2 regions of the Paenibacillus jiangxiensis genome follow, and region 1 is predicted to be linked to the other one. Evidence: predicted binding sites of a transcription regulator. Region 1 holds the regulator's gene; the other holds the start of a gene.
The links. The regulator CtsR, encoded in region 1, represses protease genes until heat stress. The targets are predictions, from matches to a motif close to ATGGTCAATAAAGGTCAAACA.

Region 1 (4,426 bases):
TGCAACGACAGAGCCCATATCCAGTGTCATTACACGCTTGTCGCGCAGGGTCTCCGGAATTTCATTCGCAATAATTTTCTGCGCAAGACCCTCGGCGATGGCTGTTTTACCGACACCAGGTTCACCGATCAACACCGGATTGTTCTTGGTACGACGGCTCAGCACCTGAATGACACGCTCAATTTCCTTGCTGCGTCCGATTACAGGGTCCAGGTTGCTTTCCTTCGCGGAAGCCGTCAGGTCGCGGGCCAGACTATCCAGGGTAGGGGTGCTAACATTGGAAGGGGCACCGCTGTTGCTGGATACCGCCTCACTGCTGCCCAGCAGCTGAAGCACTTGCTGGCGCGCTTTGTTCAAGCTGATTCCCAGATTGTTCAGCACTCGAGCGGCAACACCCTCGCCTTCCCGGATCAGACCAAGCAGGATATGCTCCGTACCTACATAGGTATGGCCCAATTTGCGTGCTTCGTCCATGGAAAGCTCAATCACTTTTTTGGCGCGAGGTGTATAAGCGATGTTCGTAGGCTGCTCCTGGCCACGGCCAATCAGCGTTTCCACTTCGTCCTGGATTTTTTCTAGACCGAGGCCGAGGCCGATCAGCGCTTTAGCCGCAATTCCATCACCTTCGCGAATCAAACCAAGCAGAATGTGCTCTGTTCCAATGTTGTTATGTCCCAGGCGCACTGCCTCCTCCTGAGCCAAAGCGAGTACCTTCTGCGCTCGTTCCGTAAATCTTCCGAACATCATATGTCTTGCACCTCCATTGAAAAATTCAAATCTTTTTCTCGCTAAAAACTCTGTTATCCAATTAATAAATATTATGGCCTCTTATGCGGTTCCCAGCTGTTCGCGGATCAGCTTGGCCCGGTACATATCACGCTCACCGGCACCCAGCGCTTCCCCGAACTTTTTCTGCAGAAAACCGGGCTGAGTCATGACATTCAACTCATTCAGTACCGGTATGGAGGGTTCCTTAAGTATACCAAGATCCACACCAAGGCGGATATCCGACAAGCGCTGAGCCGCCTCCTTGGAGTCCACGATCGCCGCATGGGACAATATCCCGTAAGACCGCATTACCCTATCCGTAATCCGCAGCATGGACTCGTTCATGAGTCTGGATCTTGCAGCCCGTTCATGCTCGATAATCTGAAGCACGACGCCGTGCAGGTTCTCAATGATTTCCTCCTCGGTTTGCCCGAGGGTGATCTGATTGGATATCTGAAACAGATTGCCAATCGCCTCACTCCCCTCACCGTAGATACCGCGCACTGTCAGTCCAACCTGGGAGACAGCCGATAAAATGCGGTTAATCTGGTGGGTCATGACCAGTGCAGGCAGATGCATCATCACCGAGGCCCGAAGACCGGTTCCAACATTTGTCGGACAGCTCGTCAGATAGCCCCGCTGATCATCAAACGCGTAATCCAGATGCGCTTCAAAAGCGTCATCAATAGCAGTGGCATTCCGCCAAGCTTCCTTCACCTGGCATCCCGGATACAGGCATTGTATACGAAGATGGTCTTCTTCGTTGATCATGATGCTGACAGATTCATCCTCATTGATCACCGCCGCCCCGTTGCGGGACTCGGAAGCCAGATTCGGGCTGATCAAATGCTTTTCAACCAGCACTTTTTTATCCAGTTCTTCGGTGTCCGCCATTTTGACGATATGGAATGGACCGAAACGGTTAACATCCTCATAGCGCAGAACGTCCGTCAGTTTGTTCAGCACATCCTCGGACTGCTGGTTGGTGGCGAGCATCGGAAAAGGCAGATGCTGCAGGTTCCGTGCAATCCTGACCCGGCTGCTTATGACGATCTCGGAGTCTGCAGCATCTGTGCGCATCCAATCGCTAAGCGGTTTTTCCGTAAAGCGGAGATTGGGCATGAACGCATCCCTCCTACTCTTAACAAGACTTTACTCCTGTGCTATATCTTTTTCAAGCTCCCGGATCTGATCGCGAATTGACGCAGCGGCTTCAAATTCCTCAGCGCGAATTTTGAACTGCAGCTCTTTCTTCAAGTCATCGATTCTGCGTCTGATCTTCATCTTGCCGCCGCTTCGCACCGGCACTTTACCTGTATGGGCTGCACTGCCGTGAACACGCTTGAACAGCGGATCAAGTCGGTCGTTAAAATATTTATAACAGGAGCTGCAGCCGAAACGGCCGATTTTGCTGAACTGCGCATAGGTCATCCCGCATTCCTCACAGCGGATTGACTGCGGGTTCTGCGTCCCTGCCGCCGCACTTTTGATTGTCGGATCAAAATCGAGCAGGCCTGAAAGCAGACTGTGAATGGAGAAGCCGTTCGACGTTCCGGGGATCAGCTCTCCTTTTTCCCTTGCACAGGTCTCACATATATGAAATTCGGTCTTCTCTCCGTTAATGATTTTCGTAAAATGGAGAGTTGCCGGCCTTTTACCACATTCCTGGCACAGCATGCACATACCTCCTTTACGTCAAAAGCCTGACTGCCCGTTGGCATCAAGGCCTATTTTGCCAAAAGCGCAATCAGCATCGCTTTTAGTATTCTGGCCCTAACCTGATCCCGGTAAGGAAGCTTCAGAGCAATGGTGTCCCTGGATACCGCTGCTTTCATGATGGCAGCTTCCTTTTTGTTGAGAAAGCCCCCTTCTTGCAGCTGGTAGATCAGCCCTTCCGCTGCGGATTGGCTAATCTCATCTCCTATGCTATGATGCAGATGCGTATGGAGTACGTGATGAGCCGGGAGTTCTACACGCTGGATGCGAACGTAACCGCCGCCACCGCGCTTGCTCTCAACAATATATCCCTTCTCCAATGTAAAACGTGTACTGATTACATAGTTAATCTGGGATGGCACGCAGGAAAAGCGGTCAGCCAGGTCATTACGCTGGATTTCCACGATGCCCTCAGGGCTGTCAATTAACATGCTTTTTAAATATTGTTCAATAATATCGGAGACATTCCGCACATTTCATCATCCTCCACCGACAGAAATGTGAAGTCTTATTTCACATTTACAGAATATGCCGTATATTGAACTTAACCAAAACGAAAAGTCACGAATCTGGAGTACGGCGTCCCCTCAGCCTGGTGATCGCCTGCACTCTGAATCAGTTCTGGCGACGATTATCACGAATTAGTGTGACCTTTGACTCCCCCAATTCATACACTGTTCTTCCGAACAAGTGCAGATTTGATGAAGAAAATTCAATTCTTTGATCAAGTTGACTTTGACTTTCTTTGACTTTGTTTTCATTATAACATAATTTTCTCATTTGCCAAGAGCTCAATTCCATTTTTCACAATATTTCTTTGATTAATTCATTCTGAGCTGTTTCTCAAGCAAAAAAGGACCCTTTTCAACTATAGAAAAGAGTCCTTGAATGGGTTTAAAAGAAATCCATCAGGAAAGTTTGGGCGGAAGGAACAACCAGCTCGAGCAGATCTGCTGCTTCAGCGCTGCCTGTAAGTCTGTCCCAGCGGAACAATTCCTGCGGACGCTTGTAACCAATCATCATAGCCGATAACGCAGCTATATCGCACTGGAGCTGAGCCTCGGTATTTTCATGGACAGGCTCCAGCCTTCCTTCTCCCTGCTTAGACACAGACAATCTCCAGGTTCCTTCATTCCAGGGCGCATGTGTATCTATGAGCGCCAAAGTGATTTCGGCTCCTTGCGCGGATGGCTGGAAAGGGAATTGCTCTACAAACGCAGACACATCCACAATCCGGCCCATAAAGTAAGGGATAATTTCCTGCTTAATACGCGGATCTGCCAGGAGATAAGGAAGTGAATCATTGGCCGGAATAAAGTTGAAGGTCCCTTTCTCGATCATGGAGTCATGGTTGGCAAAGTAGGCCCATAATGCACGCCGCGCCTGTTCAGTCAGGTACACAAATTCGTCACAGGAGAGCTCTTTATTCCGCACCTTATAGAAAACGTACCCTTCCGGGGCGCCATTTTCCGCATAAAAAACAGCCGTTTGGATATCCTCTTTCAGCACGCGGTTTTCCCACCATTCCATGTCTCTTACCAACGTGCCGTTGAACTTTTGTGCATATTGTTGATATACCTTATTTAATTGCTCTGTATCCCGGACGTTGCGCTTGATCGTTCCCTCTATTGCTGTTTTGGACGGAAACTTGTCTACTGGAATTGTGTATTTCTTGTGTTCAATAAAGATTTCCCAGCCAAATTTGCGATAGAAGGGGAAAGAAAACGGATGCAGGAAAGAAACAGTCTGCCCAGACGATTTCATTTGCTCAAGGGCATGTTTGAGCAGTTGAGAGACCAGCCCGCCGCGCCGCTTTTCAGGCCATGTCGCTACCCCTGCGATCCCTCCCATGGAAAATTGCTTTCCATGCAAGTACACCTGCAGCGGAAGCTGTGTAAGCTTGGCATTCAGCTCTTCGCTATCGAATACACCCCACACTTGC
Region 2 (4,426 bases), on a different contig from region 1:
AGTACTTCCTTTAAAAACAACTCAGAAATTGCGTACGATGATTTCCGCCGCCGCTTCGTCGGTGACCAGAATGTCCTCCTGACCAAACCGCAGCACAGCCCGAATCGCCGCCGCCTTGCTCGCGCCCCCGGCGATGCCGAGAACGATATCCGTCCTCATAATGTCCTCGAGACGCAGCCCAATGGTAAGCATCCGGTGCACAACGACACCCTTTTCATTAAAGTAGTAGCCAAAAGATTCAGCCACCGCTCCTTCAGCCTGGATCTCCGCCACCGTATCCGGGTCAAGCCTGCGCCTTTTCGCCATTGCCATGGCATTGCCGATCCCATGAATAATAATCCGGCTCTTGCGGATCGTCTCCACAATCTCCTGAATCATATGATCCTGGACAAGCGACTCATAGGCCTCCTGGCTCAACAGATCCGGCACATGCAGCAGTCTGTACTGCGCTCCTACGTTGCGGGCCATCTTGGACACGATGGAGTTTGCCTGCATTTCCAGGCTTTCACCCAAACCCCCGCGGGCCGGCACAAACCATCCGCCCTTCATCGGTCCGCCGGACGGTGTCGTCAGGTGCTCAGCCACATCAGCAATGGTGGTGCCGCCCGTAACGGCCACAATATCCTCATCCCCCATAACGCTCAGCAGCGCCTTCGCTCCAGCCCGTCCCAACTCCCGTTTGGTCATCGGCGACGTATCCGAATCGCCTGGCACGACAATCACCTTGCGCAGGTTGTAAGCCTGACGGATCTGGTCCTCAAGCAAAGACAATCCGAACAGCTCTTTGGCAATGGGCTCAAGCTGCTCCAGCAGCTCCCTGCCGGCTTCGCTCACCCGCATGCCAATACTCTCAATCTCTATAAGGCCCTGGGCTTTCAAAAGATCGGTTTCGGCGCGCAGCACACGTTCGGTCATATGTAACGATGCCGCAAGCGTTCTGCGCCCAATGACGTCTGACAGCATGATCTGATGAAGGATAGTATACCTTTTCTTCAATACATCCGTGAGATCGGGCAGAAGCTGCTTCTGAATTTCTAATATATTTCGCATGCTTTCCACTCCCGCAGACTTCTACTGGTTCATCTTTCACTTTGTGGCCTTGGTTGGTCTTAAAATGTCCCGGGTTAACTTTTTAAGTCCCACAATCATTTTAACCAATTCCAACCTCACATGCAAGTGTCAGAACCTATATTTCTCATTCCTCCAGCCGATTATGCGCAGCGGTTCAGCAACTATTATTAACGTAAAAGTTATTTGCCAGACCGCTGAAATAAAAACTTGCATTTTGCCAATGAGTCGCATATAATCATTTTTGTGTCCTATTTCATAGGAATACTGAAATATGCGCCCGTGGTCCAATGGATATGACGTAGGCCTCCGGAGCCTGAGATCGAGGTTCGATTCCTCGCGGGCGCGCCATTTATTTGAGTTTATATATACTGTTTAACCAACGGGAGCGCAGAGGGCTCTTTTTTTTCACCAATAGTTTGACTTTCTTTGACTTTTTGCTTGAAATTGTTTATGATGTGGGTAATACGGTAACAGTTTATTATGGAGACTTTACCTGTATCAGGTAGTACGTATCCTAGCACATATTTAAGGGAGGGTTTTACGTGAGCTACATTCCTATGGTCGTTGAACAAACCAACCGCGGTGAGAGAGCCTATGACATTTACTCCAGATTGCTGAAGGACCGTATCATTTTCCTCGGGTCTGACGTGAATGACGTGGTCGCCAACTCCATTATCGCGCAAATGCTGTTTCTGACTGCGGAAGATCCGGAAAAAGACATCCACCTGTACATCAACAGCCCCGGCGGTTCCATCACAGCCGGCATGGCGATTTACGATACGATGCAGTTTATCAAACCCGACGTATCCACTATCTGCGTAGGGATGGCCGCTTCCATGGGCGCATTCCTGCTGAATGCAGGTGCCAAGGGCAAGCGCTTCGCTCTGCCGAACAGTGAGGTTATGATTCACCAGCCTCTGGGCGGCGCTCAAGGCCAAGCGACGGATATCGAAATCCGTGCGCGCCGTATCCTGAAAATGCGGGATAAGCTGAACCGCATCCTCTCCGAGCGTACCGGCCAGCCGCTGGACCGCATCGAGAAGGATACCGACCGCGACTACTTCATGACGGCTGACGAAGCCAAAGAATACGGTCTGATCGATCAGGTGATTTCCAGCACTCCTCCACAAGGAGTCTAAGCCGCGAACCGCGAACAAATTTTTATAAGCAGCATGTACAAAAAATCCGCCCCATGTTCCTGCAGCAGGAACGTGGGGCGGATTTTCTTTTTTTTCCGAATTTATTTTCCGAACGGTTTGGCCCCGGCGGGGAGCAGATCAGCAAAGGCGTAGTAGAACTCCGGAATACCAGCCGCATAAGCGGTATACTCGTACTGCTGGAAGAAAATAACGATGCCTGTTCCAGTGACATAGAAATCCGGTTTATCCGAAAGCCCCTTAAAGCCATCCAAATATCCGTTGGATACCGGCACTTGCTTGAGCAGCTTGTTGTTCAGCGTCTTCTTGTAATCCGGATTAGCTTTCAACACATCGCCAAGTCCCAACTGCTTGCCATCCTCCAGGGAGAATGTAAATGCTGTGCGGGCAGTGGAGCCGTGAGCGCCGCCATAATAGGAATAGTCATCCACAATCAGGCTGATAAAACCTCCCCTGTTGTAGATCACGGCATAATTGCTTTCAAATTGATAAGGTCGGTCTGGGGTAGCTTCTCCGATCTCTTTGATTTGCTTCTTGATCTCTGCCAGCACCTTTTCTTCGTGCTGCTTCAGCACGGCATTGATCTTATCCACACCAGCCTGGTTGCCTGTGAGCTGAGGATATTTCAGATCGAAATTCACCGTATCCGACTTTTCCTGGGACAGGTTTACCGTTTTGATGGAGACGGAATTCAGCTGGCTTTTGGTCATGCTGACCGTCTTGGCGGCTGCGTTCCAGGCAGCGTCAATGCCGAGATAAGCCTTCAGGTGGCCGATAGGAACAAAGAGTCGGTTATTGACCATTCGGGCCTGCATATCAACCGTATGTACCCCGTTTACATTGACGTACGGCTCATCATACCCCATTGCAATTTTCAGCTTGTTATAGTTGGCGCCGATCGTATAAGACTTGTCGGACGCATTATACGACACAGGCAGCTTCAAATCATCCCTCAGGGCCGCGACCGGTATCAGGGTTTGCCCTTTGATCATAAGCCCTTTCGTCTGAAGGGCCTTGCCGTTCCATTTCAAGGTTACCTGGGTTTGCTGAGCAGCTTGGGATGCGCTTCCTGCCGCGTGCAGCTCGGAAATAGGTGCCGTAACTCCGCCGGTGACCAGAGCGGCTGCAAGCAGCGCTGTACCCAGCCGTTTTGTCTTAATGTTCATTTGTTGATGTCCTCCTCTGATCCTAGATGCAAGTAGCGATATGAATTAACCATCTGAGAGATATCTTAAAACAATTCGAGCCGGAAAATGTTACAGGTTGGGTTACAATCCTGACTCTTTCCGGCTCATCGGTTTTTATCGTGTCATCAGTTCATTTCATACTGCGCGCTCAAACGGGTGTCCAGCGTAATCTGGCCGGGTTCTACGGAAGTACTGGCGCCAGCGGCGGAATCTTCAGATTTAGCCATGGCAACCTCGCGGTAAAACACAGGCGCATCGGCATTTGCCAAATTGACGTTCAGCAGGCTGCCCAGCTGGCGGTTGGCCGCTTTGGCTACTGCGGAAGCCTTCATCTGCGCATTGGACAGCGCTTTGGCAATCACTTCTTCTTCATATTTCTCTGGGTTCTCTACCGTAAACCGGACACCATCAATGTTGTTGGCGCCGGCACCGGCTGCCGCATCAAGCAGCTGTCCGATTTTGGACAGATCACGATAAGCCACGTTCAGCGTATGATAAGCTGTATAACCTTTAAGCTTCTGCCCATCCTCTTCGCTATAAGCGTAATCCGGCTGAACCGAAAACTGGGTTGTCTTGATATCCTTGGTGTTAATACCCCAGCTTGTCTTGAGCAAATTGTTCACCTTGTCCATGATCTGTGCGTTCTCTTTCTGGGCGGCGGCTGCCGTCTTGCCCTGTGTCTGGACACCGATGGACAGGTAGGCGATATCCGGGCTTACGGAGATTTCACCTTCGCCATCCACACTGATAACATTACGGACGACATTAACGGCTTCAGCATATGCTTTACCGCTGCTGCCCCCGAAGTCCAACCCGCCAAATCCGCTAACAAACACTGTTCCTGCCAGCAAAGCTGCTCCCGCTGTTTTTGCCCACATTTTCACTGTAATCCGCTCCTTTATGGTACTTTTTTCATGAGATCGATCGTACCCTCTAGACGGAGCCAGCGCCAAAAAGTTGCAGGCAATAAAAAAAGTCCCTGTTCCCAGGGACCCCCTTCTTTCAAGCAAG

Region 2: the regulator CtsR is predicted to act here: its motif matches at 1,485-1,505, upstream of clpP (ATP-dependent Clp endopeptidase proteolytic subunit ClpP).

What each region holds. Positions count from the first base shown of each region.
Region 1 covers NZ_JBJURI010000037.1:59,443-63,868, forward strand. Annotated here, with positions in the region: gene clpC (ATP-dependent protease ATP-binding subunit ClpC) at 1-747, opposite strand, end outside; gene ACI1P2_RS27135 (protein arginine kinase) at 829-1,890, opposite strand; gene ACI1P2_RS27140 (UvrB/UvrC motif-containing protein) at 1,921-2,445, opposite strand; gene ACI1P2_RS27145 (CtsR family transcriptional regulator) at 2,496-2,957, opposite strand; gene ACI1P2_RS27150 (GNAT family N-acetyltransferase) at 3,379-4,426, opposite strand, start outside.
Region 2 covers NZ_JBJURI010000029.1:23,771-28,196, reverse strand. Annotated here, with positions in the region: gene ACI1P2_RS24070 (sugar-binding transcriptional regulator) at 22-1,050, opposite strand; tRNA gene ACI1P2_RS24065 (tRNA-Arg) at 1,345-1,419, shown strand; gene clpP (ATP-dependent Clp endopeptidase proteolytic subunit ClpP) at 1,614-2,210, shown strand; gene ACI1P2_RS24055 (PdaC/SigV domain-containing protein) at 2,312-3,394, opposite strand; gene ACI1P2_RS24050 (SIMPL domain-containing protein) at 3,541-4,299, opposite strand.